3 regions of the Trichococcus sp. TS_SC_9 genome follow, and region 3 is predicted to be linked to each of the others. Evidence: predicted binding sites of a transcription regulator. Region 3 holds the regulator's gene; each other region holds the start of a gene.
What was found. The regulator CtsR, encoded in region 3, represses protease genes until heat stress. The targets are predictions, from matches to a motif close to TTGGTCAAAAAAGGTCAAANA.

Region 1: a site for CtsR is predicted at 5,809-5,829, ahead of clpP (ATP-dependent Clp endopeptidase proteolytic subunit ClpP). Genes of this name have one in related genera too.
Region 2: a site for CtsR is predicted at 8,187-8,207, ahead of clpB (ATP-dependent chaperone ClpB). Genes of this name have one in related genera too.

Annotation. Positions count from the first base shown of each region.
Region 1 covers NZ_CM149591.1:2,016,105-2,026,751, forward strand. The annotation lists gene atpD (F0F1 ATP synthase subunit beta) at 1-1,105, shown strand, start outside; gene AC0J5I_RS09740 (F0F1 ATP synthase subunit epsilon) at 1,107-1,532, shown strand; gene AC0J5I_RS09745 (DUF1146 family protein) at 1,821-2,045, shown strand; gene murA (UDP-N-acetylglucosamine 1-carboxyvinyltransferase) at 2,167-3,480, shown strand; partial or broken gene mreB (rod shape-determining protein MreB) at 3,545-4,516, shown strand; gene AC0J5I_RS09760 (DNA-directed RNA polymerase subunit beta) at 4,598-4,786, shown strand; gene clpP (ATP-dependent Clp endopeptidase proteolytic subunit ClpP) at 5,153-5,773, opposite strand; tRNA gene AC0J5I_RS09770 (tRNA-Arg) at 6,051-6,122, opposite strand; gene AC0J5I_RS09775 (RNA polymerase factor sigma-54) at 6,347-7,441, shown strand; gene AC0J5I_RS09780 (sugar-binding transcriptional regulator) at 7,809-8,846, shown strand; gene gap (type I glyceraldehyde-3-phosphate dehydrogenase) at 8,886-9,887, shown strand; gene AC0J5I_RS09790 (phosphoglycerate kinase) at 9,998-10,647, shown strand, end outside.
Region 2 covers NZ_CM149591.1:2,784,413-2,795,059, forward strand. The annotation lists gene AC0J5I_RS13490 (post-transcriptional regulator) at 306-587, opposite strand; gene yajC (preprotein translocase subunit YajC) at 622-969, opposite strand; gene tgt (tRNA guanosine(34) transglycosylase Tgt) at 1,047-2,192, opposite strand; gene AC0J5I_RS13505 (sugar phosphate isomerase/epimerase family protein) at 2,336-3,091, opposite strand; gene AC0J5I_RS13510 (hypothetical protein) at 3,113-3,766, opposite strand; gene floA (flotillin-like protein FloA) at 3,763-4,749, opposite strand; gene AC0J5I_RS13520 (NfeD family protein) at 4,746-5,348, opposite strand; gene clpB (ATP-dependent chaperone ClpB) at 5,508-8,129, opposite strand; gene AC0J5I_RS13530 (metal-sulfur cluster assembly factor) at 8,260-8,604, opposite strand; gene AC0J5I_RS13535 (prolyl oligopeptidase family serine peptidase) at 8,669-9,427, opposite strand; gene AC0J5I_RS13540 (Cof-type HAD-IIB family hydrolase) at 9,460-10,269, opposite strand; gene AC0J5I_RS13545 (hypothetical protein) at 10,306-10,647, opposite strand, start outside.
Region 3 covers NZ_CM149591.1:1,095,472-1,106,118, forward strand. The annotation lists rRNA gene AC0J5I_RS05025 (23S ribosomal RNA) at 1-2,055, shown strand, start outside; rRNA gene rrf (5S ribosomal RNA) at 2,147-2,262, shown strand; tRNA gene AC0J5I_RS05035 (tRNA-Val) at 2,274-2,346, shown strand; tRNA gene AC0J5I_RS05040 (tRNA-Lys) at 2,352-2,424, shown strand; tRNA gene AC0J5I_RS05045 (tRNA-Thr) at 2,471-2,543, shown strand; tRNA gene AC0J5I_RS05050 (tRNA-Gly) at 2,553-2,624, shown strand; tRNA gene AC0J5I_RS05055 (tRNA-Leu) at 2,655-2,740, shown strand; tRNA gene AC0J5I_RS05060 (tRNA-Arg) at 2,746-2,819, shown strand; tRNA gene AC0J5I_RS05065 (tRNA-Pro) at 2,838-2,911, shown strand; gene tnpA (IS200/IS605 family transposase) at 3,251-3,697, shown strand; gene AC0J5I_RS05075 (RNA-guided endonuclease InsQ/TnpB family protein) at 3,687-4,838, shown strand; gene AC0J5I_RS05080 (CtsR family transcriptional regulator) at 5,037-5,498, shown strand; gene AC0J5I_RS05085 (ATP-dependent Clp protease ATP-binding subunit) at 5,524-8,010, shown strand; gene AC0J5I_RS05090 (hypothetical protein) at 8,111-8,446, shown strand; gene AC0J5I_RS05095 (helix-turn-helix domain-containing protein) at 8,500-9,399, opposite strand; gene tadA (tRNA adenosine(34) deaminase TadA) at 9,502-10,053, shown strand; RNA gene ffs (signal recognition particle sRNA small type) at 10,095-10,181, shown strand; gene AC0J5I_RS05110 (DUF1905 domain-containing protein) at 10,302-10,598, shown strand; gene AC0J5I_RS05115 (hypothetical protein) at 10,606-10,647, opposite strand, start outside.

The sequences.
Region 1 (10,647 bases), 920 kb from region 3:
TATCCCTGATGACTTCCGTCGTGAATCTATTCACAGAAAAGCACCGACTTTTGATCAGTTGAGCAGTAACTTTGAAATCCTGGAAACAGGCATCAAAGTTATCGACTTGCTGGCGCCGTACCTTAAAGGCGGAAAAATCGGTCTCTTCGGTGGAGCGGGTGTCGGTAAGACGGTACTGATCCAAGAATTGATCCATAATGTAGCTGAACAGCATGGCGGCATCTCGGTATTCACGGGTGTCGGTGAGCGTACGCGTGAAGGAAATGACCTTTACCACGAAATGCAGGAGTCAGGCGTCGGTGAAAAGACGGCCATGGTGTTCGGTCAAATGAATGAGCCACCTGGTGCACGTATGCGTGTCGCTTTGTCCGGTTTGACGATGGCGGAACATTTCCGTGATGAAGAAAAACAAGATGTCCTGTTGTTCATCGATAATATTTACCGGTTCACGCAGGCTGGTTCCGAAGTTTCCGCGCTATTGGGCCGGATGCCTTCAGCAGTAGGGTATCAACCGACATTGGCGACAGAAATGGGTCAACTTCAGGAACGTATCAGTTCCACAAAAGATGGTTCGATTACTTCTATTCAAGCAATCTATGTTCCAGCGGATGATTACACCGATCCGGCACCGGCGACAACCTTTGCCCATCTGGATGCAACGACCAACTTGGAGCGTAAATTGACTGAGCAAGGGATTTATCCCGCTGTAGATCCATTAGCTTCCTCTTCAAGTGCGTTATCTCCGGATATTGTCGGGGATGAACATTATGACGTTGCTACGAAAGTGCAACGCATACTGCAACGTTATCGTGAACTGCAGGATATCATCGCTATCCTGGGTATGGACGAATTGTCCGATTCTGAAAAAATCACTGTTAACCGCGCTAGAAGAATCCAATTCTTCCTGTCCCAAAACTTCCATGTGGCAGAAGCCTTTACAGGTGTTCCTGGATCGTATGTTCCTGTATCCGAAACCGTACGCGGCTTCAAAGGGATCGTGGAAGGTAAATACGACGGTGTTCCGGAAGAAGCTTTCCGCAACGTCGGTACGATTGAAGAAGTTCTGAATAAAGCGAAAGAATTAGGCTACCAAGGAGGGGAATGAGATGGCATATCTGCAAGTCAATGTGGTGACGCCGGATGGTATCGCCTTTCAGCATCGTGCTAAAGCGGTGACCGCCAAAACAACGGACGGCGGCATTACCATCATGCCAAACCATACCCCGATCATTGTGCCTTTGGCGATTTCCGACCTGATCGTAACGCGTGTGACCGATGAGTTGGCACAAAACCATATTGCCGTCAACGGCGGCATCATGGAAGTGCGCGACAATGTTGTCAACATCATTGCGAACAGTGCGGAACGTGAAAAGGATATCGATATCGACCGTGCCGAAGTCGCAAAAGAACGCGCCGAAAGACGAATGGTGGAGGCGCGTGACATCAAAAATGAAAAAGAATTCCAACGCGCGAAGATCTCGCTATCGAAAGCCATCAACCGTATCGGCGTTTCGAAGAACAGATCCAACTGAGAAAAAAGAGGCCAGAGATGGCCTCTTTTTTTTGAGCCAATTATTCTCTGACAATTAATTTAGTGGAGTAGATAATATGCACAAATCATTTGCGTAAATAGCCCACAATTTCATTTTGATGTGTTGTAACATATTATTATACCTTAACAGGAAAACAAATGTAAACGATTTTCTTAGTAAATTCTTTGCAGATGGTCGGACAAAAACGAGCTTCCTTGTTTTTTTTTCACAATATTTATGTTAGTATAGTTTGAGAATATGGGAGGAGTGCGTCGCTTGGACATAACGATGTTTAACGGTATAATAGTATTGCTATCCCATATGATATTCATTTTCATTTCTTTCTGGTCGATGAAAGCCATCAGATTGGAGAAATGGATAAGGAAGGGGCACATACGCGAAGCACGGGTGCTCTATTTCTTTCTGTCGATTGCTTTAGGCTACATAGTAAGTACGTTTCTGCTTGAGTTGGTGGCGACCTCGCGGAACATCAGCTACTTATTGTTCTCATGAGCTGCTGGTGGTTGCGCAACAGATTGTTGCTGTACGGGCAGTTCGGAGTTCCAGGTTTATCAAACTAGTTGCATACAAACATACAAATGAGATCACAATTGACTTTCGGAGGGATTTTTTTATGGAAAAAATAATTGTTCGCGGCGGTAACCGTCTTGAAGGAACAGTTAAAGTTGAAGGCGCAAAAAACGCAGTTTTGCCGATTTTAGCTGCTACACTATTGGCAAGCGAAGGGCAATCTGTATTGACGAACGTTCCGATACTTTCTGATGTTTTCACAATGAATAACGTTCTGAAACATCTGAATGTCGGCGTTGAATTTCAAGAAAACAACAACACCATCTTAGCGGATGCATCAAACGACATTAATTTTGAAGCACCATTTGCTTATGTCAGCAAAATGCGTGCATCGATCGTCGTAATGGGTCCGCTTTTGGCACGTCTGGGGCATGCACGCATCGCCTTGCCGGGTGGCTGTGCCATCGGAACAAGGCCTATCGACCTTCACCTGAAAGGGTTTGAAGCGATGGGTGCTGACATCAAAATCGAAAATGGTTTTGTTGAAGCAAAAGTCGACAGATTAGTCGGCGCACGCATTTACTTGGACTTCCCAAGTGTCGGTGCTACCCAGAACATCATGATGGGCGCTACTTTAGCCGAAGGAACCACTATTATCGAAAACGTCGCACGGGAACCTGAAATCGTTGATTTGGCGAATTTCTTGAACCGCATGGGCGCGAAAGTTGTCGGAGCCGGAACAGAAACAATTCGTATCGAAGGTGTTTCATCCATGAAAGCAACAGAACATTCGATCATCCCGGACCGTATCGAGGCAGGGACATTCATGATCGCGGCTGCAGTCACGAACGGAAATGTGTTCATTGAAGATGCGATTGCCGAACACAACAAACCGCTGATTTCAAAACTGAAGGAAATGCACGTTGCCTTTCAGGAAGAAGAAAATGGACTGCGCGTAATCGGACCGCGTACTTTGAAGGCGACTGACGTCAAAACGATGCCGCATCCAGGGTTCCCTACCGATATGCAAGCGCAAATGACGATTGCGCAATTGGTATCCCAAGGTACCAGCACAATGACTGAAACGGTATTCGAAAACCGCTTCATGCACTTGGAAGAGATGCGCCGTATGAACGCTGATTTTAAAGTCGAAGGGCAGACGGTCCTGATTCATGGCAATACAGACTTGCAAGGGGCAGAAGTAGCCGCAACGGATTTACGTGCGGCAGCGGCTTTGATCATCGCTGGTCTAGTTTCCAAAGGCTATACGCGCGTCACAAACCTATCGCATTTGGATCGCGGTTATTATGAATTCGATAAAAAGCTACAGGCATTAGGCGCTGACGTCGAACGTGTAACGGAAGATGAACAGAAGGCCTTCAGTGATTCAGATGTGGAAGCACTTTTTGCAAAATAAGTCGGACAACTGTCGTCCGCAAGATAGCTATCGCTAAATGATGAATGTTTGAGAGGGGAACAACGTGGCCAGAGATATAGGAATCGATTTAGGTACAGCGAACGTGCTGATTCACGTTAAAGGGAAAGGTATCGTTTTGAATGAGCCTTCCGTCGTAGCAGTAGACACAAAAACCGGAAAAGTTTTAGCAGTTGGGGAAGAAGCCTATATGATGGTCGGGCGTACGCCGGCAAACATCAGAGTGATCCGTCCGTTGAAAGGCGGCGTTATCGCAGACTTTGACATCACAGAAGCAATGTTGACCCACTTTATTGATCGCTTGAATGTAAAGGGCTTTTTGACCAAGCCGAATATTTTGATCTGTTGTCCGACGAACATCACAACAATCGAACAAAAAGCAATTATCCAAGCCGCAGAAAAGAGTGGCGGCAAGAATGTGTATCTGGAGGAAGAACCGAAAGTTGCGGCTGTCGGTGCTGGCCTTGATATTTTTCAGCCGAACGGAAATATGGTCATCGATATGGGTGGCGGAACGAGTGATATTGCAGTCTTGTCATTGGGCGGCATCGTAACGAGCAGCTCAATTAAAACGGCCGGCGATAAACTGGATGCCGACATCATGAACTTTGTAAAAAGAGAACACAAATTATTGATCGGCGAGCGGACAGCTGAAAAGATCAAAATTACAATCGGAACCGCTTTGGAGCCTGAAAAGGAAGAAAAAATGGAAATCCGTGGACGTGATATGGTGACAGGCCTTCCGCGCACCATCTACATCACTTCCAAAGAAATCTACGAAGCGATGCACGAAACCTTGGTGCTTGTCGTGGAACAAGCGAAGGAAGTATTGGAAATGACGCCTCCTGAATTGGCTGCGGACATCATCAATACCGGAATCGTACTGACAGGCGGGGGCGCATTGATCAGTGGAATCGAGAAACTCTTCTCGAGCGAGTTGAAGGTTCCTGTTTTCGCTGCGGAAAAACCTTTGGATGCTGTAGCTTTGGGAACGGGTATTCTCTTGAATAACATTGATCAAAAGAATCGCCCATCCAGTGGGATTTTCGGATTGTTGGCACGATTGATCCAAAAAACCAAAATCAAAAAAGGAAGATAGGTGATCGCTGTGAAATTTGATTTCAAACCTGTACTGTCAACGGTGATGTGGGTTTTGATTTTCATGTTGATGGCCTTCATTCTGTTCGGAGCCGGTCTGATGGTCGGGTTTGGCGTCCTCGGTGACGGCAATCCGATGCTTGTCTTCAGTAAACAGACCTGGGAACATATCTTCAATTATATCCGTTAAGGAAACAAGAAAGGCAGATCGGAACGCTTGCGTTTCCGTCTGCCTTTCTTGTTGAATTTTAGCTGCGCAGGTGCGCTGACGGTTTTTTTTATTCTTCGGCTGTCCTCCGGTGGGCGAAGCCTTCGCCGGAGGACAGGGGCAACTTGGTGAGCGAACTCCCGCGAGGATGGCCTCACAGGAGTACAATCCAGTTTTCACCGGTCTCCTCCGGCGAGCGTATGCCTCGCCTGAGCTACGAACTTGCTTCCGCTGTGGCTGAGCCCCGATTAAAGACGGTCACAGCCTGGCTACCATACTAATGCAATACACAAAAGCGAAGACAATCAGCATCATTCTGCTGATCGTCTTCGCTTTTTTCGCATAATTTTATTTCAATGATTTTGAGTTGACCATGACTTCGTCGATCAAACCGTATTCTTTGGCTTGTTGGGCTGTCATGTAGTTATCGCGGTCGGTATCGCGTTCGATGACTTCCATCGGTTGTCCTGTGCGTTCAGCCAAAATTTTATTCAGGCGTTCGCGGGTTTGCAGGATGTGACGGGCTGCGATTTCGATTTCTGTTGCTTGACCTTGTGCGCCGCCAAGCGGTTGGTGGATCATAATCTCAGCATTCGGCAATGCGAAACGTTTGCCTTTTTCACCGGCAGTCAGCAAGAAGCTGCCCATGGATGCTGCCATACCCATTGCGATGGTCTGAACGTCTGCTTTGATGAAGTTCATCGTATCGAAGATGGCCAAACCAGCAGAGACGCTACCTCCTGGAGAGTTGATGTAGATATAGATATCTTTTTCTGAATCTTGTGCATCCAGGAATAGTAATTGCGCGATGACAGAGTTCGCCGTATAATCGTCGATTGGGCCGCTCAACATGATGATGCGATCCTTCAGAAGGCGAGAGTAGATATCATACGCACGTTCACCACGGGATGATTGTTCGATTACTGTAGGGATTAAATTCATATATGTTTCCTCCTCGTTCGTTTGAATGAACAGTTTTTCTTTACATGGTTTATTTTAACTCATTGGTCAGAAAAGGTCAATTGTAATGTTTGGCCTTTAGCCTCGCGTTTTCTGATGAAATATACCTTAGTCAATCATATCGTTTCAGTCAGCAAATGTCCAAAAATAGATTTTGAAAATATGGATTGGATTCAGGGTGAAGCAAGAAGCAAATAAAAAAATCTCCGCTTCCGCTTGGGAAAGGAGATTTTTTTATTTGTTTTGAATTCAAAGTCCGCAACGTTGATGCATCAATAAAATAGTACGTCTCCTGAGGGAATCGAACCCCCATCTCAAGAACCGGAATCTTACGTGATATCCATTACACCAAGGAGACAAGCAACATCAAAAATTATAACCTATAGCGTGAAAGATAGCAAGCAGGAAATTTATATCAAATCGCACGACAGTTCTGAGGCAGACCCGGATCTACGGGACGCCCATTGATCTCCAGAATCAGCAGCCCCATTGCACTTGAAATTAGCTGCTATACATTGAAAACGATTTCAATAAAAGCTTGTGTGTGATAAAATGATTGTGAAAAGGTAAGGAGGGGTTAATGTGTCAGTTATATCAAGTATGCATATGAATAAGGAAAGCTTGGAGGAATCACTGAGACTCGTTGGATACGATAATGAAGAATTGTTCGCTTACCTTCAACAAAAAGCATTAGGTAATCCTTTAATCGAAGTGAAAATCAATAAAGAATTCGATGAACGCGCTGTAATAGAAAAATCGGTCGTGTATAAGCCAGATAAAGACGATCCGATGGACACTGTTTCCGCTATGGATCAAGTCTATGAAGAAGTGCCTGCGTTGGATACATTCTTATTGGAACAAATCTATGCAAATATGCGGGACACGCCCTTGCGCGAGTTGGTTTTATTTCTCGTGGCATTCATCAATCCAGAAGGATACGTCACCATCGACCTGAAAGAGGCCGCGGAACAGAAGGGTGTGGAACCGATCGTGATGTTGGACGCATTGACGCTGCTGCATCAATTGGATCCTCCGGGTGTCGGAGCCCGAAATCTGCAGGAATGTCTGATGCTACAGACGGAGCGTGATGAATATGCACCGGAAATTGCCTATTATATATTTGAGAATTATTTTATGGCCTTCAGTGACAAAAACTGGCAAGCCATAGCGGACGAGATGGGTGTGGACCTGTCCGACGTGAAGGCGGTATTCGAGTATGCCCAAACTTTAGATCCTACCCCGGGATCAGCATTCGGCGATGACAGTCTCTCTTTGCCCAGACCGGATCTTTATCTGCATCTCGTGGATGGGCATCTGACTGTAAAATACAATGAATTGGCTTCTCCTGTTGTTGTTTTCCAAAAAGAATATTATGAAGAGATGATGCAGCACGAAGATGAGGATGTGCAACAATTTCTGGCAGCGAAGAAAACGGAATGGGAGCAGTTGCGTTCAGCAGTTGCATTCAGAAGAGAGTTGTTGCTTGCGGTGGGAGAATTGATCTGCAGTTTGCAGAAAGGCTTTTTCCTGGATGGCAGGGAATTGGAACTAATTGATGTGACTCGATTGGCTGGGGATTTAGCGATCCCGGTCACTGTCATGCGCGAACAAATATTAGAGAAAACAATCGAAACGGACCGTGGGACATTTTTGTTGCACCAGTTATGCGGTGAATAGGCCGTGAATCGATGATAATAAATGAAAAAGATGCGAAACGCTAAACAATAACGGGACGAATATCGACCATCATCAAAAAGTTGCTGTATCAAGGTTTTCTGAAAGCGTACGACTAAAAGGCAATCGGATTATAGCTTAATCGTGATATATTGAACGAATCTATTTTGAAGGAAATCGAATTTATTTGCCAAAATGCTTGAAACGTCTAGTGTTTACTGTTAAAATAAGCAAGTAAAGACGAGGGAGATTAGACGGATGCAAAAAGTATTTGCAGCCTTATTCCATCTCTCCTGATATGAAATAAACGAGGACCGCCTAAGATTGCAGCGGGGCGAAAAGCGTCCACGTGCAAATGAAGAGGGTTGTTATGGAAGAGTCTATTTCAGTCTTGCAGCAAATAGTCCCGGACATTATGTCAGTCCTTCAAAATCGTTACCATATCATGCGTAATATCCAAATGTATGCGCCAGTCGGGAGACGCGTCCTGGCCGATAAAGTTTCCTTGTCAGAAAGGACTTTAAGGACTGAGACAGATTTTTTGCGGAAACAAGGTCTTCTTTCCAGTTCAAAGAACGGGATGGAATTGACTGAGGAAGGCGAAGACATCTTTCGTCAACTGGAAAGATTCATGCGGTTATTGCTGAATATGAATGCGAAAGAAAAGGCGTTAGCGGATTATTTGAACATTCAGTTTTGTAGGATTGTTCGTGGTGATAGTGATGAAGATGCATCCGTTCTGGATGAAATCGGAAAAACTGCCGCCAAAGAATTGCATGCGTTATTGCCGGCAGGCGAATTTATCGTTGCTGTTGCTGGCGGAAGTACAATGGCACAGGCTGCCGAACATTTTTCACCTGAATTGTCACAGAACCGGGAGTTCATTTTTGTCCCGACACGAGGCGGTTTAGGCGAATCCATGTCGATCCAAGCCAACAGTGTCAGCGATCGTATGGCGCAATTGGTCGGCGGTGAGAACATGGCACTTTTCGTTCCCGATAATTTGAGCGAAAAAGCTTATGCATCAATGAAATCCGAGCCATCGATCAAACATACTTTATCCGTCATGAAAAAGGCAAACTGCTTGTTATATAGCATCGGTAATGCTAAAGTAATGATGGAAAGACGCAGGATGTCGCATGGGTTGATTTCGTCCCTAGAAGCGCATAACGCGGTAGGTGAAGCCTTTGGTTGTTACTTCAATGAGAATGGAGAAATCGTCTATCGATTGTCCCGATTCGGGCTTCAGATTGAAGAAATCGAAAAGATCCCGTACGCAATGGCCATTGCAGGGGGAAGCACGAAAGCCAAGGCTATTAAAGCGTTCATGAAATATGCCCCGCATCAAACATGGCTGATTACGGATGAGGGCGCAGCTAATCTGATTTTAAAAGGGGTAACCCTTTAAAATAAAAATTTTGACTTATCCTAAGGAGGAAATCTCAGTATGACAGTAAAAGTTGGTATTAACGGTTTTGGACGTATTGGACGTTTAGCATTCCGCCGTATTCAAGAAGTAGAAGGAATCGAAGTTGTAGCAATCAATGACTTGACTGACGCTAAAATGTTAGCTCACTTATTGAAATATGATACAACTCAAGGCAGATTCAATGGTGATGTAGAAGTTAAAGACGGATTCTTCACTGTAAACGGAAAAGACATCAAAGTGTTATCACAACGTAACCCAGCAGATCTTCCATGGGCAGAACTTGGCGTAGAGTTCGTATTGGAATGTACTGGTTTCTTCATGAGCAAAGCAGGAGCTCAAGCTCACGTTGATGCAGGCGCTAAACGTGTTCTTTTATCTGCTCCAGCAGGCAGCGACGTTAAAACAATCGTTTATAACGTTAACCATAACGAATTAAATGCTGAAGATGTTATCGTTTCAGGCGCATCTTGCACAACTAACTGCTTGGCTCCAATGGCTAAAGTATTGAACGACGAATACGGAATCATTGAAGGCTTAATGACTACAATCCACGCTTACACTGGCGACCAAAACACTTTGGATGCTCCACATCCTAAAGGTGACTTCCGTCGTGCACGTGCTGCTGCAGCAAACATCGTTCCTAACACAACTGGTGCTGCTAAAGCTATCGGCGATGTATTGCCTGAATTGAAAGGCAAATTAGATGGAGCTGCTCAACGTGTTCCAGTTCCTACCGGTTCATTGACTGAATTAGTTACTGTATTGGAAAAAACTGTAACTGTTGAAGAAATCAATGCTGCTATGAAAGCTGCTTCTAACGAATCTTACGGCTACACTGAAGACGAAATCGTTTCAAGCGACATCGTAGGCATCAACTTCGGTTCTTTATTCGATGCTACACAAACTAAAGTAATGACAGTTGGAGACAAGCAATTAGTTAAAACTGTTTCTTGGTATGACAATGAAATGTCTTACGCTTCACAATTAGTACGTACTTTAGTAGAATTTGCTAGCTTATAAGATCAAGTCTTTCATATAATGAAAGCTGAATCGTAGAAGATAACAAAAGCGGGGAGGCAACGCGCTTCCTCGCTTTTCTTATGTAGATACACATATCAGGAGGCGACGTAATGACAAAGAAAGTTGTAACAGATTTAGATGTAGCTGGAAAAAAAGTATTGGTTCGTGCTGATTTCAATGTTCCGATGAAAGATGGAGCAATCACTAACGACAACCGTATCGTTCAAGCTCTTCCTACAATCAACTACTTGATCGAAAATAACGCAAAAGTCATCCTTTTCTCTCACTTAGGAAAAGTAAAAACTGAAGAAGACAAAGCGAAGTTGAGCTTGAAACCTGTCGCTGACCGTTTGGCTGAATTATTGGGCAAAGAAGTCACTTTCGTTCCTGAAACACGCGGCGAAGCCTTGGAAGCAGCAGTTGCAGCTTTGAAAGACGGAGATGTTTTGGTATTCGAAAACACTCGTTTCGAAGATGTTGACGGCAAAAAAGAAAGCAAAAATGATGCTGAATTGGGCAAATACTGGGCTAGCCTAGGCGACCTGTTCGTTAACGATGCATTCGGTACGGCTCACCGTGCACATGCTTCCAACGTCGGAATCGCTTCTAACCTTGAAAGCGCAGCTGGATTCTTGATGGAGAAAGAAATCAAGTTCATCGGCGGAGCTGTTGACGAGCCTGTTCGTCCATTCGTAGCTATCTTAGGCGGAGCGAAAGTAAGCGACAAAATCGGTGTTATCAAACACTTATTGAACAAAGC
Region 2 (10,647 bases), 1.4 Mb from region 3:
TAATTTTTATGACGAAAATATGCATGGTCGTTTAACGTCCCTGTTCGATAGATTCCCGCATTATCACGCTGATCAATCTGCATAAATCCGCTTACTAATTGTTGAATCCGACTGAATCAGCGATTAACTTTGAATATTCAAGCGATAAGATTATTTTGCTCGATTCAAAGGGCTGAAATCGTCCCGGTTAAATGACGACATTTCAAAAATGGATCCTTAGGGCACAGATTGCACCGCAAACTCAGATTTACATTTACAAAAAAAGCACAATACTCTGAAGTATTGTACTTTTCGCGTGTAACGTTTCATAGGAAATCATCAAAATTCATTTCATCCAATGAAGAGACCTTATAGACTTGCGCTTCCAAAGCAACAAAGTCGAAGTAGTGGTTTACCGTCGTCTTCATGATATCCCGGATCTGTTGGTAATAATGGGGAGGGACAGTATGCTTCCAAGAAAATTCCTTGAAATAGCGATAGATATCGTCGACTTTGATGTTCTCGTAGCCCAGTTGATTGAACTCAGTTGCTTTCAGTTTGAACCAAGGCTCCAATTGAGCATATTGCTTCTCAGATATATTCGGCATTCGCCGTCCCTCCTTTCCGATGAATCAAATCGTGTTACTCTTCGCTTTTGTCTTCTTGTTCTTGCTCTGATTCGGTTGCTGAATAATCTTCGACAATCGCATCATCAGTTGTGATTGTGGCAACCTTTGAAATACGTGAAATAGAACGTTTTTCAAAAGTCAGGAAGATCCCTTCACAATCCAATACGACTGTGTTATCAGCGGAATTGATTTCTTCGACAATTCCGTGCAGGCCGCCGATGGTGACTACTTTATCCCCTGGCTTAATTTGACTCAGCATATCTTGCGTTTTTTGCGCTTGTTTCTTTTGTGGTCTGATCAGGATGAAATACATTACGCCGAACAGCACCCCATAAAAGGCAATCATGATTACTGTATCCATACATTTTCCTCCATCTGTGGATTATTTTTATCTATCATCCACTTTACCAAACTTTAGGATAGACTACCACCCAAAACCTAAAACTTCTTCGGATTTTCAACGTTGAAGCCATATTCTTCCACAAACGCTTCCCTGAATTCCAACAGATTGTCATCCATGATGGCTTGGCGCACATTTTTCATCAGGTTTATCAAGAAATGGAGATTATGATACGAGGTCAAGCGCAAGCCAAATGTTTCATCAGCTTTGATTAAATGACGAATGTACGCACGTGTATAGTTTTTGCAGGTGTAGCAATCGCATTTTTCATCCAATGGACGAAAATCCCGTTCATATTTCGCATTTTTGATGACCAAACGACCGCTGCTTGTCATACAAGTGCCGTTCCGCGCTATACGGGTGGGCAAGACACAGTCGAACATATCGATTCCGCGGATGACGCCGTCGATCAAGGAATCCGGCGCCCCTACGCCCATCAGATACCTTGGTTTGTCCTCAGGCATGACTGGCGTCAGGTAATCCAGCACACCATTCATTTCTTCTTTCGTTTCGCCGACCGAAAGTCCACCAATCGAATAGCCTGGAAAATCCAAGGAAATCAGTTCTTTGGCGCTCTGCAGCCTTAAATCCTTGTAGCCTGCTCCTTGGATTATTCCGAACAAGCCTTGTTGATTGGGCTTTTTGTGGGCTTCAAGGCCACGCTCTGCCCATCTGGTCGTTCTTTCGACAGATGCTTTGATGTAATCATAGCTTTCGCTGTAAGGAGGGCATTCATCAAAACTCATGATGATGTCGGCACCCAGTTGATTTTCGATGTGGATCGCTTTTTCCGGTGACAGGAACATTTTCGAACCGTTCAGATGATTGCGGAAATGTACACCGGCCTCAGTGATCTGTCTGTTCTGGCTTAATGAGAAAACCTGGAAGCCGCCTGAATCGGTCAAAATCCCTCTGTCCCAATTCATGAATTTATGCAGGCCTCCTGCCTCTTCCACCAAGTCTGAGCCCGGTCTGAGCCAGAGGTGATAAGTATTGCTCAGAATGATCTGAGAGCCCATCGCTTTCAATTCTTCAGGAGCCATCGTCTTCACGGTGGCTAAAGTTCCTACCGGCATAAACATGGGTGTTTGAAAAGTGCCGTGGGGGGTGATGATTTCTCCCAAGCGCGCACCTGTATGTTTTTCTTTTTTGATAAGGCGATAACGAATCGCTGGTTCAGTCAATGTATTCACTTCTTTCTTATAGATATCCGGCAATCAGTATACCACAGTCGCACACTATTTTCTTGTATTCGCTACTAAAAAAATACAATCCGAAAGTTTCGGATTGCATTTTCTGATTCGTAAGGATATAGGCAAAAGCACGTTCACCAAGATTGAATCTTTTTGTAATCGGCGCTGATGGTTTTTGTCACTTCATCGCCGCCACCGCAGGGATATTCGATGCTGGCTGGCACCGATTCCGCGAACAACGACAAAAGACGGCGCATATCCACCAACCCGGATTCCAGTCCGGATAAAACAATTCCGCTGTCCGTGATGGCAACGTTCTTGATGTGGATGTAGGTTACCGCTTCGCGCATTTGCTCTGCCGCGGCGAAGGGATCGCTATCGATGTAAACGAAATTGCCTGTGTCAAAAGTCAGTCCGATGTCCAATGAGGCTTTGCGGGTTTCTGCAATGAAACCCATCAGGACAGGCGGGCTACCCTTCTTGGTGCTCTGATCATTTTCGATTGTCAGATGGATGGGATAGGTCGTCAACAATTCGCGTAATTCTTCAGCCAACTTGGATGTAAATCCCCGGAATTCCCCCAAAGTAAGTTTCAGTTGGACTGCGTTCAATAGGGAAGCCTCTTCAAAATAGCTGCTCAGCTGTCCGTTCAACGCACCCTCTGTAAACAGTTCTGCCGGGACGGAATAGAACACCTTCAAACCCAAGTCAGCGGCTTGCTGGGCTATTTCCTTCATTTCCGTTTTGCCGGATAGAATGTATTCTCTTCTGACTTCCACAATCGGGAAGCCCATTTCCTTGATTTCCTTCAGTATTTCTTTTTGTTCCACTTTATTGTCCGCAGCTCTGTGCATGTACGCTAAAGTGTTCAATCCGATCTCTCTGGGCATCCATCTGTCTCCTTCAATTTCCTATTTGTGGTCAAAGTCCGGCCTATCGAGTATTTCTTTGGCAATGACGGCTCGCATCAACGCTTTTTGATTGCCGGAATATTTTTTCTTCTTATGAATGGTGGATTTCTCCATTCTTTTGGCAGTCTTTAATTCTTTTTTGTCTTCAGAAAAGACGGTGAAGTCATCGGCCAACCCCACGGCAGGATCCATATTATAGTCCGTAAACACTTGTACTTCAACGGTTTCATCCGCAGGTTCCGTGTTCTTTTGGTCGCTGCCTGTTTTTGGCGGATTCGCGCGCAACAGCAACTGCCATAAATTCTCGCGGTTAACGAAAATCAGGATTTCCCTCCGCCAATTTCTGTTGGTCAAGATCCGGCTGACTTCCCGCAGATATTTTTCGGGCAGGCGCTCTTGAAAAAAACCATACACCTCTTCAGGCTTCAATGTAGCCAATTTTTTGATCAGTTGTTTCGCATTCTCATTTCCGGCACCGTCCAACGACTGGCGAAATGTCTGCTGCAGAGCAGCTGTTTGGGCTGTGCCCACTCGAAGTCTGGCGTTCTCCGATAGACGGTTTATCCTCTTGACTATCGATAGGAGCACAGAGAGAAAGAACACCAGGAAAAGGATCGGCAACAGAATCGGTAATAGAAATGCTAGGCTAGTCATTCCGGTTCGCTTCTATCTGTCGGAAACTCCGAAATGCTGCTCCTCATTTCAGTATCCGCTATGATATTTTTCATTTTATAATAATCCATCACGCCTAGGTTTCCATTGCGCAGCGCTTCAGCCAACGCCAACGGCACTTGCGCTTCGGCTTCAACCACTTTCGCCCGCATCCTTTGCACCTCAGCGATCATTTCTTGTTCTTCTGCGACCGCAAAAGCACGGCGCTCTTCTGCTTTCGCCTGAGCCACCCGCTTATCCGCCTCTGCTTGTTCCGCCTGCAGTTTGGCGCCCACGTTACGGCCGACATCAACATCGGCGATATCGATGGACAGTATCTCAAAGGCGGTACCCGAATCCAGTCCTTTTTTCAGGATCGTTTGGGATATGGAGTCCGGATTTTCCAGGACGGAAGTGTGCATCTTGGCAGATCCGACGGTTGTGACGATCCCCTCTCCGACACGGGCGATGATTGTTTCTTCTCCAGCACCACCGACCAATCGTTCTATGTTGGCGCGTACCGTTACTTTTGCTTTGGCTTTTACTTCAATCCCGTTCATAGCGACACCCGCAATGATTGGTGTTTCGATGACTTTTGGGTTAACACTCATTTTCACTGCTTCCAATACATTACGGCCGGCCAAATCGATGGCAGCCGCTTTTTCAAAACCTAAATCAATATCGGCACGCTGCGCCGCAATCAGCGCGTCGATGACCATATTAACATCTCCGCCAGCAAGATGATGCGCCTCCAATTCATTTATATCAATTATCAGTCCCGCTTTTGTGGCTTTTATCATCGGCTGTACGATCATAGAAGGAACCACCCGCCGCAGTCGCATGCCGACCAGATTCGAAATTTTGACTTTCACTCCCGAAAAGTAAGCCGTGATCCATAGACCAACCGGCACAAAGCGGAAAAATAAAGATAAAAACAGTACGACAAACAATGCAATAAAGATGAGTCCTATCAATCCTTCTGTCATTTTCCATCCAACTCCTTGACTGTAATTTTGACCCCTTCAACCTGGATAACTTGAATCTGTTTCCCTTCAAATATAATCTTCCCGTCACTGACTACGTCGAGCACCACATCTCCGATAGAGACTTTGCCCGCAGGCCGCAGCGTCGTCGTTGCTGTACCGGTCATTCCCAAGAATTCGGAATAGTCTTTGCTGGACGAATACCCGCGCTCACGATTCAGGGATGTATCCAAAATCAATTTGCTGCGGTCCGGCAGGAATTTATAGCCTTTTTTCAACAGCACAGATGTCGCTATCCCGGAAAAGATGATCGCCAAACTGACATCCAGCACACTTTCCAAAATACGCTCATTGTTCAAAAACAGGCCTGCCACGACCATCAGGAAACCCGCGATCCCCACCAACCCAAAATCGGGTATGAACAATTCAACCACCAACAACATGATCCCGAACAGGAACAACAACAAAGTCAGCCAGTTACCGCTTCCGAAATACAGGAAATACAACAAAAAACTTAGGATGGCCGCACCTCCGAAGACATAATATCTCGAAGTGAACAGCATAAAAACCAGACACAGAAATCCAATAACCAAAAACAGCAAAATGAACGCCTCCTTCGGCTTTGTTCCGATAAAAGCAATAAACGGCCACACTCGTGAAGTTAAAAATAAGAAAATTTATATTATCATTTTACCGCAAATACAAAAATAACAAAAGGAAATCCCTTTCAGGACTTCCTCTCTGCGTACTGACTTGTCAAATTATTGTTGAAATTCAGCGAGATCGATGGTCTGGAATCCGACCTGATTGCCCACCAACGTCACCGTCACCGCCTGATTTTCATGGATATCGCCCTTTATGATGGCACGCGCCAAGGGATTCTCGATCTCAGCTGAGATGAATCTTCTGAGCGGCCGAGCGCCATAAATTGGATCGTAAGCATTATCTGCTATCCAGGCTGCAACCTCATCAGAAACGGAGAGCTGGATCTGTTTGTCCGCCAGCCGGCCGGATAGTTCCTTGACCATTTTGACGATGATCTTTTTGACGTCCTCTTTACTTAATGGCGTAAAGAGGATGGTATCATCAATCCTATTCAAAAATTCAGGCTTGAACGATCCTTTCAATACTTTCATGACTTCATTGGCCACTTCTTCCGGAATCGTACCATCGGACTGGACGCCTTCCAACAGGAGCTGCGATCCAATGTTACTGGTCATGATCAGAACGGTGTTTTTGAAATCGACTACGCGCCCCTTCGAATCGGTCAAGCGCCCATCATCCAATACTTGCAGCAAAATATTGAATACATCCGGGTGGGCCTTTTCGATTTCATCCAAGAGAATGATCGTATAGGGACTTCGGCGGACCGCCTCCGTCAATTGGCCGCCTTCTTCGTAGCCGACATAGCCAGGGGGCGCCCCGATGAGTCGAGAAACCGAAAATTTTTCCATGTATTCGCTCATATCGAGCCGCACCATATGTTCATCGGAGTCGAACAAATTTTCCGCCAAAGCTTTCGCCAATTCCGTTTTCCCGACCCCTGTAGGCCCCAGAAACAAGAAGGATCCGATCGGACGGTTAGGCGACTGCAGACCGGCACGCGAACGCAGAACGGCATTCGTGACGCTTTCCACCGCTTCCTCCTGGCCGATGACCCGTTTATGCAGCGTTTCCTCCAATTTCAGGAGTTTGTCCCTTTCGCCCTCAACCAGCTTCGTCACCGGGATGCCGGTCATCCGTCCCACAACTGTTGCGATTTCGTTCTCGGTCACTGATTCCTGGACAAGATTGCCTTCTTTATTCCTGCGGGTTGCATTCTCTTTTTCGAGAGCCGCCAATTCCTTTTCCATCTGCGGGATGCTGCCGTGGCGCAAAACTGCTGCCCGTTCCAGGTCATAGTCTGCTTCCGCATCCTCCAACTGCCTGCGCGCGTCCTCCAGGTCCTCCCGTTTGGCACGCAGCTTTTCGACCTCTTCCTTTTCGTTGCCCCATTTCATGCGCAATTCGTTTGATTCTTCGCGCAGATCGGCCAACTCGACTTGCAGCGTCGCCAATCTTTTCTTGCTCTGATCATCGGATTCCTTCTTCAGGGCCGCTTCTTCTATCTCCAGTTGCATCAGTTTGCGGCTCACTTGATCCAACTCGGTAGGCATCGAATTCATTTCCACTTTTATGTTTGCGCACGCCTCATCGACAAGATCGATTGCTTTATCGGGCAGAAACCGGTCAGTGATGTAGCGATCGGATAAGGTCGCTGCCGCCACAAGGGCATTGTCATGGATGTTGACGCTGTGGTGGATTTCGTACCGTTCCTTCAACCCCCTTAAGATGCTGATTGTGTCGGCGACTGTCGGTTCTTTCACCAATACCTTCTGGAATCTCCGCTCCAAGGCCTTGTCCTTCTCCAGATTTTGGCGGTATTCATCCAAAGTAGTCGCTCCGATACAGTGCAATTCACCTCTCGCCAGCATAGGTTTCAGCAGATTGCCGGCATCCATGCTCCCCTCGGTTTTCCCTGCCCCGACGATCGTATGGATCTCATCAATGAAAAGGATGATGCGGCCGTCGCTTTTCTTCACTTCTTTCAATACCGCTTTCAGGCGTTCCTCGAATTCTCCGCGGTACTTGGCTCCCGCAATCAATGAGCCCATATCCAACGAAAAGATCGTTTTGTCCTTCAGGTTATCCGGCACGTCTTTTTTCACGATCCGCTGGGCCAAGCCTTCCACGATGGCGGTCTTGCCGACGCCCGGTTCGCCGATCAGTATCGGGTTATTTTTTGTTTTGCGCGATAAAATGCGGATGACATCCCTTATTTCTTCGTCCCGGCCAATGACCGGATCTTGTTTCCCACTCCTGACCGCCTGCACAAGGTCTATGCCATACTTTTCCAATGCTTCATACTGATCTTCCTGATTCTGCGAAGTCACTCGGTCTCCACCTCTCATATCCTTGATTTTTTCGGCGATGATTTTTTCAGTCAGGCCTTGATTTGCCAGAAATTTGGTCAATGGATGATTTTTCAGTGTCATCAAACTCAAAAGTACTGTATCCGTGGAGATGAAGTCATCCTTCAGCTCCGAACGCTTGCGGTCGGCTTCCAAAAAAAGGTTGTACAGATTCTGGCTGAATGTTTGTCCATACTGTACAGAAGTCCCTTCAATCACTACTGATTTGTCCAGTTCCTTATCAACGGCCGATTCAAATGCATCGACTGCAACCCCTGAATCAATATAAAAATTACGCGCAAAACTATCCGGCTGCAGAAATATTTTCCACAGATGCGCGACATCGATGGTCTGGTGCTTGCGCACCATGGCGATGCGTTGCGCTTCCGCAATTGCCTCCTGCAGTGCTGTCGTCATTTTTTCCATTTCCATGTTAGTACCTCCTCGAAATTCTACTGCTTTGGCGCTTTATAGGACAAGTATACGACCATGGTCAGAATTGGTCAAATTATAACGTAAAAAAAAAGAGCAACAAAGGAAATTTCCTTTGTTGCTCTTCTCATCATCGGATTCCAAGCGCGATGCGTGCATATCGGGACATTCTGTCTGTTGTCCAGGCAGGGTACCAAACCAATTTCACTTGCGTTTCGGTTACTTCAGGAACGCTTTTCAAAGCACGGTGAATTTCATCGGTGATGACATCCGCCAATGGGCAGCCCATCGTTGTCAGCGTCATTTTGATCAGGCAGAACCCATCCTGTTCCAACTCCACTTCATAGATCAAACCCAAATTGACGATATCTATTCCTAATTCAGGATCTATCACTTGCTCAAGCGCCGCTAAGACGCGTTCTTTTATGCTATCCAATTCTTCTTGCGAATATTGGGGATTTATTTCTTCAGTCATTGCATACACCTCTAACCTTTCAGGATTAATTTGATGATAACAGTTTGTGCGCAGAAATTCAATGTTAATATACGTTCCCCAAAAATACAGCCATTTCCTCAAAAATAGCGTAAGGAACCCGATGCCCTGCGCCTTCTGTGGTACGGAAGCAAATGTTCTCCGCAAAAGCTTCCTCGCTGATGGAGTTGACGAACTGAGCCATCTGTTGGTACGGAACGCTTTCGTCGGCTGTGCCGTGCCAAATGTAAAACGGCGTGTCCACGAGCGACTCCGGATGTTCTTTGAGGCTCAGGCTTTCAAAAGGCGCCATCAAGGATTTGACTTTCTCATCATCAATCGGCGGCAAGCCTTCCACCCAGCGGGACTTCAATGCCCAATAGGATAACCCAATAGGATCCGGACTGCCCATCAGGCAGGCTGCCGAATGGATCCATGGATATTGCGTCAAGGCGATGCAAGTGGTGATGCCTCCCATCGAAAGTCCTGTGACCGAAACCTTGTCTCTTTTTGCCAATCCCGCTTCGACGTAAAACGCTACAAGATCAGGAAGTTCCTTGATGTTTTGCAGGACTACCGACCAGAATTCTGCTGCCGGTTCACCAGCATAGGCTTCATCTTTGCGTTCACCATGACGATAGGCATCTGGAATGACAACCCGCATGCCGTTGCTGGCTAATGCATAGCCCGGCTCCAAACCTCTTTCCTTTTGGTTCGTGATACCATGGTAAAAGAACGCGAGCGGAATAGTCTTGTTTTTCTTGTCTTCCTCTACGATTTCCAGAATTGGTATATTATTTATGATTTTTCTTTCGATTACGATCAATTGGATCCCTCTTTTTCAGCTCTGATTGGCTGCTATAGGCAAAAATATTTTTCCAGATAGATGGCTAAGCCATCCTCATGATTCGTATGCATCGTTACATCGTCGGCAATACTCTTTAATGCCGCAATCCCATTCTGCATGACGACACCATGTCCGGCAAAGCGAATCATTTCCATATCGTTATCCTCGTCACCAAAGGCAAGAATATCTTCCCGCTTGATGCCGTAGTTATTAGCGACCACTTCAACGCCAAGCGCTTTTTGGACACCAGCGGATACGATCTCAAGACAAGGCATCGTGCCACCCCATGTGCGGATTTCAATGGAATTCCCATAACGCGCCAAAATCCGGTCACGGATGGCTTCCAAATTTCGTTCCTCCGAAAATACATTCATGGAAGTAGGATTTTCCGACAGCGTATCCTTAGAAGTGATTTGCGTCGCCAGCAAATTTTTAGGGAAATATTCGTTGGCAGGCAACGTTGCGGTGGATGCAAAAAGTTTATTTTTGCCTTCTACACAGATGAAGTCGATTCCCATCTCTTCACGTTGTTCGATCAGATCCATCGCAAAATCTTTGTTGAGCGTCTTATGGTAATAATTGATCCAGTTGCTGTCATGGGGATTATGGCATAAGGCACCGTTGAAGTTCACCAACGGTGTGGTCATCTTGAGCGTCTCATAAAATTCTTTGCTGTTTCTGTAAGGACGGCCAGTTGCGATCATAACCAGGTGATTATCTTTTTGTAACCTTGCCAGCACATTTTTGGTCCGATCGCTCAACAACGACTGATTGTTGAGTGTAGTTCCATCCAAATCTAAAGCGATTAATTTTTGTTTCATAATTCCTCCTGCGGTTTCCGCTACAGAGACGAATACTCATTCGATCCCAAGAGACGGAAATTTGCTTTTTAATTCTGCTATCATGACCTTTGCGATATTCGATCCGATCACGAGCATTTCGTATAATGGTTTAACATCCGTTGTCGAGCGGCCCAAAAGTCGAAGGAAAATCTCGCCATCCCCCGCCAGGCAAAGTGTATAATAAAAAGTTTTGGTTTGGTTCAATTCATTGATCAGTTCCAACAGGTTCACTTTATCAGCATAATTATTCAGGTAAGCCAATTTTCTGTAGCTGATCTGAAAATCACTTTCGGCCTCATCTTTAGCGATGACTACACCAAACGGCAAGGAATGTTCTTTATCGAGATTGAATTTTCC
Region 3 (10,647 bases):
ATAGCTTTAGGGCTAGCCTCGGATATGCGAATCATGGAGGTAGAGCACTGTTTGGACTAGGGGCCCTTCTCGGGTTACCGAATTCAGATAAACTCCGAATGCCATTGATTTAGATCCGGGAGTCAGACTGCGAGTGATAAGATCCGTAGTCAAAAGGGAAACAGCCCAGACCACCAGCTAAGGTCCCAAAGTATCTGTTAAGTGGAAAAGGATGTGGGGTTGCATAGACAACTAGGATGTTGGCTCAGAAGCAGCCATCATTTAAAGAGTGCGTAATAGCTCACTAGTCGAGTGACCCTGCGCCGAAAATTTACCGGGGCTAAACAGATCACCGAAGCTGTGGATGGAACCTTCGGGTTCCGTGGTAGGAGAGCGTTCTAAGGGCATCGAAGCCAGATCGTGAGGACTGGTGGAGCGCTTAGAAGTGAGAATGCCGGTATGAGTAGCGCAAGACGGGTGAGAATCCCGTCCACCGAATAACTAAGGTTTCCTGGGGAAGGCTCGTCCTCCCAGGGTTAGTCGGGACCTAAGCTGAGGCCGATAGGCGTAGGCGATGGACAACAGGTTGATATTCCTGTACCAGTTGCTTTTGTTTGAGCGATGGAGGGACGCAGGAGGCTAAGGAATGCACACGATCGGAAATGTGTGTCCAAGCAGCAAGTCTGAGAACGAGTGAAATGCTTTTTCTCTTAAGGACAAGCTGTGATGGGGAGCGAAATTTAGTAGCGAAGTTCCTGATGTCACACTGCCAAGAAAAGCTTCTAGTGAGAAAGTAACTGCCCGTACCGCAAACCGACACAGGTAGTTGAGGAGAGAATCCTAAGGTGTGCGAGAGAACTCTCGTTAAGGAACTCGGCAAAATGACCCCGTAACTTCGGGAGAAGGGGTGCTGACCGCAAGGTCAGCCGCAGTGAATAGGCCCAAGCGACTGTTTATCAAAAACACAGGTCTCTGCAAAATCGAAAGATGACGTATAGGGGCTGACGCCTGCCCGGTGCTGGAAGGTTAAGAGGAGAGGTTAGCGCAAGCGAAGCTTTGAATTGAAGCCCCAGTAAACGGCGGCCGTAACTATAACGGTCCTAAGGTAGCGAAATTCCTTGTCGGGTAAGTTCCGACCCGCACGAAAGGCGTAACGATTTGGGCACTGTCTCAACGAGAGACTCGGTGAAATTATAGTACCAGTGAAGATGCTGGTTACCCGCGACAGGACGGAAAGACCCCATGGAGCTTTACTGCAGTTTGATATTGCGTGTTTGTATCACATGTACAGGATAGGTAGGAGCCAATGATACCGGGACGCCAGTCTCGGAGGAGGCAACGGTGGGATACTACCCTTGTGATATGACCACTCTAACCCGCTGCTCTTAGCGAGCAGGGAGACAGTGTCAGACGGGCAGTTTGACTGGGGCGGTCGCCTCCAAAAATGTAACGGAGGCGCCCAAAGGTTCCCTCAGAATGGTTGGAAATCATTCGTAGAGTGTAAAGGCAGAAGGGAGCTTGACTGCGAGACCTACAAGTCGAGCAGGGACGAAAGTCGGGCTTAGTGATCCGGTGGTTCCGCATGGAAGGGCCATCGCTCAACGGATAAAAGCTACCCTGGGGATAACAGGCTTATCTCCCCCAAGAGTTCACATCGACGGGGAGGTTTGGCACCTCGATGTCGGCTCATCGCATCCTGGGGCTGTAGTCGGTCCCAAGGGTTGGGCTGTTCGCCCATTAAAGCGGTACGCGAGCTGGGTTCAGAACGTCGTGAGACAGTTCGGTCCCTATCCGTCGCGGGCGTTGGAAATTTGAGAGGAGCTGTCCTTAGTACGAGAGGACCGGGATGGACACACCGCTGGTGTACCAGTTGTTCTGCCAAGAGCATCGCTGGGTAGCTATGTGTGGACGGGATAAACGCTGAAAGCATCTAAGCGTGAAGCCCCCCTCAAGATGAGATTTCCCATCACTTTAAGTGAGTAAGACCCCTGAGAGATGATCAGGTAGATAGGTTGGGAGTGGAAGTACAGCGATGTATGGAGCGGACCAATACTAATCGGTCGAGGACTTAACCAATTTTTAAAAGATGAAAACTCAAGCGGTGTTTTCGGGTTCCCTTTAAATTTGTAGATTCAGTTTTGAGAGAACAACGTTCTCTTGAAAAATGTGCGGTGACGATGGCAAGAAGGTCACACCTGTTCCCATCTCGAACACAGAAGTTAAGCTTCTTAGCGCCGATTGTAGTGAAGGGTTTCCCTTTGTGAGAGTAGGACGTTGCCGCGCATTTATATTATGGAGGTTTAGCTCAGCTGGGAGAGCGTCTGCCTTACAAGCAGAATGTCGGCGGTTCGATCCCGTCAACCTCCATTCATGAGTTATTAGCTCAGTTGGTAGAGCATCTGACTTTTAATCAGAGGGTCGCAGGTTCGAGCCCTGCATAACTCATTCATCATTCTTGCGATAATGATGGAACAATTAAATATAATGAGACGCCGGCTTAGCTCAGTTGGTAGAGCATCTGATTTGTAATCAGAGGGTCGAGGGTTCAAATCCTTTAGCCGGCATCCAAAAATGCGGAAGTAGTTCAGTGGTAGAACATCACCTTGCCAAGGTGGGGGTCGCGGGTTCGAACCCCGTCTTCCGCTTTTTTTTTTTTTAATGGCTATTGTTTTTTAGCCGGGGTGGCGGAACTGGCAGACGCACAGGACTTAAAATCCTGCGGTGAGTGATCACCGTATCGGTTCGATTCCGATTCTCGGCACTTACGCACCCATAGCTCAATTGGATAGAGTACTTGACTACGAATCAAGCGGTTACAGGTTCGACTCCTGTTGGGTGCATTTTCACATAATTATTACCGGGAAGTAGCTCAGCTTGGTAGAGCACTTGGTTTGGGACCAAGGGGTCGCAGGTTCGAATCCTGTCTTCCCGATAAATAAAAATAGACGCAGAAATCATTCCGATGGTTTCTGTGTCTATTTTGTTTATCGGGATATATTGCCGTTTTTTCTCTTTCAGTATATAATGAGGAACATTCTCGATAATTCTGTTGGAAATGTTGAGGGAATACGCTGTTGTAGAGGCAATAGAGAGCAGTGTGGATGGGTTATCAGCTTTCTTGACTAGTTTGCCGCAAACGTCCTCGGATAGCCCTTTCTGATTAATTGGGCGAAAAACCCGGCATTTTAATGCCGAGATGAAAGCCTTTTTTTGTTTCATATTTTTTGGTGCTTACATATGGTGGCGGTATAATGTAGTCAGAGGTGATAACATGACTGACAAAAATCGTTTCACGCATGGTCGGACTTCTGTCTTTCGTTTGGACTACCATATTATTTGGCGGACCAAATACCGCAATCCGGTCCTGTTCGGAAAAGTCGATTCTGACCTCAAACAGATTCTGTCGGAAATAGCGAGCGAATATGGATTTGAAATCCAACACATGGAAATCGGTTTCGATGACCATGTCCACTTGTTGGTGTCTGCGCCGCCGAAATTGTCCGTTACAAACATCGTCCGTTGGCTGAAAGGTATCAGCGCAAGAAAACTGTTCCAGTTGCACCCAGAACTGAAAAATTCTTACTGGCTGGCCGAAGGCAATCGGCACCTTTGGGCGCCGAGTTATTTTGTTGAAAGTATCGGCACAAGCAACGAACAGGCAATCGCCAAGTATATTGACGACCAGCGGATAAAGGAGGCGAAAGACAATGAAACTTAAAGGCATCAAAGTGAAGTTGCTGCCGAATCAGGCCCAAAAGGACCAGATCGACATCAATATCCAACTTCGCCGGTTCATCAAAAACAAGATGCTGGATATGCAGCAGGCACGCTACAAAAACGGCGGTCAATACGTCAACAAATTCGGCATGAACTACCTCATCAAAGTGTTGAAACTCGAATTTCCGTTCCTGAAACAGGCCGAAAGCACGTGTCTGGAATATGCCTGCGCCGATTTGGATCAGGCGTATCAGCGCTTCTTCACTGGCCAAAACAAACATCCGAACTTCGAAAGCCGTAAACGTCCGCACAACAGTTACAAATCCAAATGCATCAACCAAAACATCCAAGTCGCGGATAACCATTACATCAAGCTGCCGAAACTCGGTTTGGTCAGGGCCTACGGCCTTGAACGGATTCGCGGTCAAATCAAGAACGCTGTTATCCGCAAGGAGCCGACCGGCGCCTATTCCGCGACAATCCAAGTGGAACACGAACCTGTTCTGTTGCCCAAAACCAACAAAGAAGTCGGCATCGACCTGGGCATCACCCATTTGGCGATCCAGTCCGACGGATTCAAGCTGGAAAACAAGAACTTTGAACGTTCCTTGGCAAAAAAACGCCGCAGCTGGGAACGTAAGTTGGCGCGCCGGCGCACGCAGGCTTTGGTCAAAATCAAGGAAGCCGAGACGGCCGGCGTCGAACTGGATCTTTCGGAATTCAAAAACGTCCAAAAAGCCAAACAGATGGTGGCCAAACTCAATCGCAAAATTGCTAATCAAAGCGAATACCACCTGCAGAAGTACACGACCGATTTGGTGCGGCACTTTGACCTGATTGTCCTGGAGGATCTGAAAACCAAAAATCTTCTGCAAAACCACCATCTTTCCCGTTCCATTGCGGACGCAGCCTGGGTGAAAATCAAGTCCATGCTGGCGTACAAATGCGACTGGTACGGCAAGGAATTGGTGCTGGTCAACCCTGCCTATACGAGCCAGACCTGTTCGCATTGCGGCGAGAACACCGGCAAAAAGCCGTTGCGGATCCGCACGTTCGCTTGCCCGCATTGTCACACCAAAAACATCGATCGGGACGTGAATGCGGCCATTAACATCCTCGACAAAGCGTTGGCCGAACGTTAAACGGCAAGAGTGTGGGACACGCTTTGGTCCATAGGAATAACCTCTGGCCGGTTGGTTTCCAATCGGTTAAGTCCGTTCCGTTCCCAGAAGCTCAGGCACTTGAGTGCCGAGCAGTCCCCATTTGACAGTTATGTAGGAATAGCATAATATAAACATATAATAGTCAAAATTAGTCAGGGGAAGGGAGGCGTCCATTCCATGCATGGTCAGAACATGTCAGATATCATCGAAGCGTATATCAAAAAGATTCTGAATGCAGAAGAGCAGATTGAAATCAGAAGGAATGAAATGGCAGATCGTTTTCATTGTGTACCTTCACAAATCAACTATGTCATCAATACCCGTTTTACGGAACAGCAAGGCTACTCGGTCGAAAGCAAACGCGGCGGGGGCGGTTATATACGCATCATGAAGGTGAAAATCCTCGATCAAGCAGAATTGTTGGATAAGCTGATCGCGATAGTAGGCGAAAGCATCACCCAGAAAGATGCGTTTGCGGTAACCCAAAATCTATACAGTCGCGGTATCATCACGAAACGCGAAGGAAACCTGATGTTGTCGGTATTGGATAAGTCACTTGCCCCATACACAGGCGAGCACGAAGAAAGAATACGAGCCCTGCTGTTGAGAAATTTTTTGAACAGCTTGCGCTTTGAATAGATAGCCCGTAGAGGAGGCGTTAAAAATGGATGAATTATTTACAGAAAAAGCCAGCCAAGTATTGATGTTGGCAACAGAAGAAGCGCACAAATTTAAGCATCAATCCATCGGAACGGAGCATATGCTTCTCGGACTAGTACGAGAACAAGAAGGCATTGCCGGAAAAGTGTTGCGCGGATACGATATTGATGAGGAAGGAGTCCGCGAAGAGATTGTCCATCTGACCGGTTTCGGCCAAATGAACACGGAAGACTTCAATGCGCCGTTGCCATTTTCTCCTCGGGCAAAAAAAGTCATTATGTATGCGACAAACGAAGCGCACAAATTGGGGGTTCCTTTGGTAGGGACCGAACACCTTTTGTTGGGTTTATTGAAAGAAGAAATTTTGGCAGTCAAAATCATCAAAAATCTGCAGATCGATCCGAATCTGCTGCGTAAATCTCTCTATGAGAAACTGGGCATCAAACAACCGACAAAACCGGATATGCGTTCAGCCAAAAAGACGGAGAAAGTGGAGGAAGGAACGCCAACTTTGGATTCCTTGGCCCGCAATCTGACGGAATTGGCACGGGAAAACCGGATGGATCCGATCGTAGGCCGCGACAAGGAAGTCCGCCGCATCATGCAGATTGTTTCCCGCAGAACGAAGAACAATCCTGTTTTGGTAGGGGAACCGGGTGTCGGCAAGACAGCCATCGTGGAAGGCTTGGCACAGAAAATCGTGGCCGGCGATGTTCCGGATACGTTGGCGAACAAACGCATTATGATGTTGGATATGGGTTCGCTGGTGGCCGGTACGAAATACCGCGGTGAATTCGAGGAAAGAATGAAAAAAATCATCGACGAGATCTACAATGACGGGAATGTCATCCTCTTTATCGATGAGTTGCACACCTTGATCGGCGCAGGCGGAGCGGAAGGGGCGATCGATGCCTCGAATATCCTGAAACCGGCATTGGCAAGGGGCGAACTGCAGACAATCGGTGCTACCACCCTTGATGAATACCAAAAATATATCGAAAAAGATGCGGCGTTGGAAAGACGTTTCGCACCTATCCATATCGATGAGCCCACACCGGAGGAATCGGTTGAGATCATGCGTGGCTTGCGTTCCCGTTATGAGGAGCACCATGGCGTGGAAATCACTGATGAGGCTTTGAAAGCAGCTGTCCAGTTATCCGTCCGCTATATCACTTCCAGAAGATTGCCGGACAAAGCGATCGATCTGATTGATGAATCCGCGGCAAAAGTTCGGTTGGATGTCACCCACGGGGATACGCCGATCGGGAAAATCGAGCTGGAAATCGCTAAGTTGTCGAAAGACAAAGAGGAAGCGATCCTGAATCAGGACTTCGATAAAGCTGCCCGCATCCGCAAACGCGAAATGGCGAAGAAGCAGAAATTCCAAAAAATGGTGGAGCAACAAGCCCAAACGATCACGCACTACGATCTGAAGGTGACTGAAAACGACGTAGCTGAAGTGGTGGCTTTGTGGACCGGAATCCCTGTCAACCAGATGGAGCAGAAGGAAAGCGACCGTTTGATGAGGCTGGAAAAAGTGCTGCATGAACGCGTCATCGGCCAATCCGAGGCGGTCAATGCAGTGTCCCGCGCAATCAGGCGTGCACGTTCCGGTTTGAAGGACCCGAACCGTCCAATCGGTTCATTCCTTTTCCTAGGGCCTACCGGTGTCGGGAAAACAGAGTTGGTGAAAACACTTGCTGAAGCGATGTTCGGGACAGAGGATGCCTTGGTTCGCTTGGATATGTCCGAATACATGGAAAAATACAGCACGAGTCGTCTGATCGGCTCCCCTCCCGGCTATGTCGGTTATGATGAAGGCGGCCAGTTGACGGAAAAAATCAGACAAAAACCCTACTCGGTCATTCTTCTCGACGAGATTGAAAAAGCCCACCCGGATGTCTTCAATATCCTCCTGCAAGTACTAGATGACGGTCATTTGACCGATTCCAAAGGACGGAAGGTCGATTTCCGCAACACGATCTTGATCATGACTTCCAACTTGGGTGCAACGGCTTTGCGTGATGAAAAATCGGTCGGATTCGCGGCGAAGGATCTCAAGCATGATTATAAAGCGATGGAGAAACGCATCCGCGAAGAGCTGAAGAACAGCTTCCGTCCGGAGTTCCTGAACCGTATCGATGAAACAATCGTCTTCCATTCATTGGAGAAAGACGAGTTGCATGAAATCGTCAAATTAATGGCGAACGGCATCGTGAAACGTTTGAAAGATCTCGATATCCATGTGCGAATCACGCCTGCAGCCATTGATGTCATCGCTAAAGCCGGTTTCGATCCGGAGTACGGCGCACGCCCAATCAGACGCGCGATCCAAAAAGAAATCGAAGATAAATTGAGTGAAGAAATGCTGAGCGGTTTGATCAAATTCGGCGATACTGTTACGATTGGTGCCCAAAAAGGCAGTATCCGGATCTCTGTGAAGCCCGCAAAGGCAGAAAGCAAAGATAAAAAAGTGCCGGTAAATTCTTAAGAGCAGCAGGGCCTCATTTGGGAGACAGGGTTATTGTTCGGTTATCGCTTCCGTTTATGTTAAAATATAGTTACGGAAGTTAGAGGAGGGAACCAATAAAATGAAAAATTCTAAAAAGGCATTATTGATCGGTTTGGGTGCTACAGCAGCGATTGCGGCAATTGCGGCAGCTTTGGCATACGAGGAAGAAGCAGTGGACAAAATCGGCTCTTATTTGAACCGTCAACGCATGAAGAGTTTTGTTAAGGACCATCTGAAAGGCAGCCAAAAATTTTTGAAGGCAATCGAAGATTTGACTGATGATGAAATCGACGGATTCTTGCGCGTTGTCGACAGAGCAGGCGATTGGAAAGAATCAGCAATGGACCTATTCTCTGATTTTAAGGACAAAGCCGGCGATGTAAAAGACAGCGTAGGCGATAAGTTGCATAGATAAGAATTGAAAAAGACTGCCGGAACCAGGGGAATCCCTGGTTCTGGCAGTCTTTTTTAGTTGGTGTGAGGACCCGTTACTACAGCGATGGCTAGATAAGCCAAGGCTAGGTCGTCCATGCTCTTCAAGGCCAAGCCGGTCGCATCAAAAAAGCGATCGATCCGGTACTGGAGGGTGTTGCGGTGCAGATAGAGGTCGGCTGCTGCTTTCGACAGGTTCCCTTGATTCTGCCACATGGCTGTGATCAGTTCGTGTGTGCCGTCGACGGAACTGATCGTAGTCTGCAAGGCTTGCAGCACCGGATTTTGGGTTCCAGATTCCGAGATGAAATAAGGAAGCGCGATTGCGGCAAGCGTTATGATCTTGTTTCCTTTGGCAATCGTGCGACTGGCCGAAAATATTTTCCTTTCTTCCTCGAAAAGGAGCGGCAAGCGGGAATCGACAGGCCAGCGCTGTCCCAGATACAAGTCGGTTCGTAGGCTGAAGTCGTCATCCAGAATATCCAGCACTGCAGCCAATTCTTCATCAATACAGTAGGGTTCCGGGCTGTCGAGAATGAAGACACCGTTTTTGCCATTCAAAAAGAAGCATTCGCGGACAAGCGGCAGCGTTTGGCTGAAAGAATCGAGCCACAGTGTCTGGTCGAAAGACCCAGCGTCCTCTTCCCGGTACGAGAGGTTGAACTGGAGCAGTTGGGTCTGCGCCAGTCCGGTCGGAATTTCGGACGTCTGACCCAACAGAAACCGGGCCCAAGGATTCTTCGGGATTTCGGACGTCGTCTGGACCTCGTGGAGCAACAACTGCTTCAAAAGGGCTTTTTCGCGTCCGTTCAGCGTATGTTCAGGGATATGCAACCATTTGTTCTGGAAAGGCAGCGTGAAGTAAGCGGGCCCGAGACTGGCCGCAGTCGTTATCTTGGCTTCGGGGAATAGTTGTTGGAGTTCGTTTTGATTCAAACTTTCACCTCATTTTGTAGGCTGGTTATTTTAGATTTGTAAGGCTTTTCATCCATTTTAGCATTATTATCATTAATTTGCTAAAAAAATATGAAATATGCTATGATTAATGAAGCAAAAGGGACGAGGTTGGGGAAGATGGATGAGTTGAAGGAAGAGTATATGCGGGAAGCCATCAAAGAGGCGGAAAAGGCTGCGGCCATAGGGGAAGTGCCGATCGGAGCGGTGATCGTCTGGAAGGGTGAAATCATCGGGCGCGGCCATAATGAACGTGAAGCGACGAATGATGCGACGACGCATGCGGAAATGACGGCAATTAAGCAAGCCAATGCATTCAAGAAAAATTGGCGGCTCGAGGAAGCCGAACTTTATGTGACGCTGGAGCCGTGTCCGATGTGCTGCGGCGCCATCCTTTTGTCGCGAATCAAGAAGGTCTATTATGGTGCATCCGACCTGAAAGGCGGAACGGCAGGCACTTTGATGAACCTGCTTCAGGATGAACGTTTTAATCATCAGTGCGAGGTCGAACGGGGTGTCCTGGAGGAAGAATGCCGGACGCTGCTACAGGATTTTTTCCGGGCGCTGCGCAAAGAACGGAAGGAAAACAGCCGGAAGCATCTCCGCGAACATATGCAGGAAGAAAACAAAGGCTAGCTTTTTCTTTTTGGCTATGATATGATAAGAAATGCCGAAAGGCCTTATCGCAATGGCGATCTTATGAATTGAGTCAGATCCGGAAGGAAGCAGCTATAAGTAGGTATCGCCATGTGCTATAAGTTAATATAACTTAAATGAAGAAGCAGGATAAACCGTTTTGACGGTTCTCCTGCTTCTTTTTTAAATCGAATCATTTCGAAATTTCATTCAATCTTGGTCGCTCATAATGGAAGAGGAAAAAGACTTTGGAAGAGAAAATAGTGGACAACAAAGAACTTGAACTCAAATATGTATCCGGCAAAGGTGCTTGGACCTATCATATTGAAGTTCCGGACACAAAACAAATCAATGGGCCCTGGGGAAGCATCAAAGTCAGGGGAACCATCGACTGCTATGACTTTGGGGTGATGAACCTGATGCCGTTACGGGATAAAAATGCAATCATGTCCGTCAATGCCAAAATCCGTAAATCCATCGGCAAGGGTGGCGGGGACGCGGTAGTGGTGACGATGTGGCTGTTGGATGCTGAGGAGCATATGTAGGATGCTGTCAGTTCCTTTTGCGGTAGTTTTTGATTAGGCTTTGTATTGC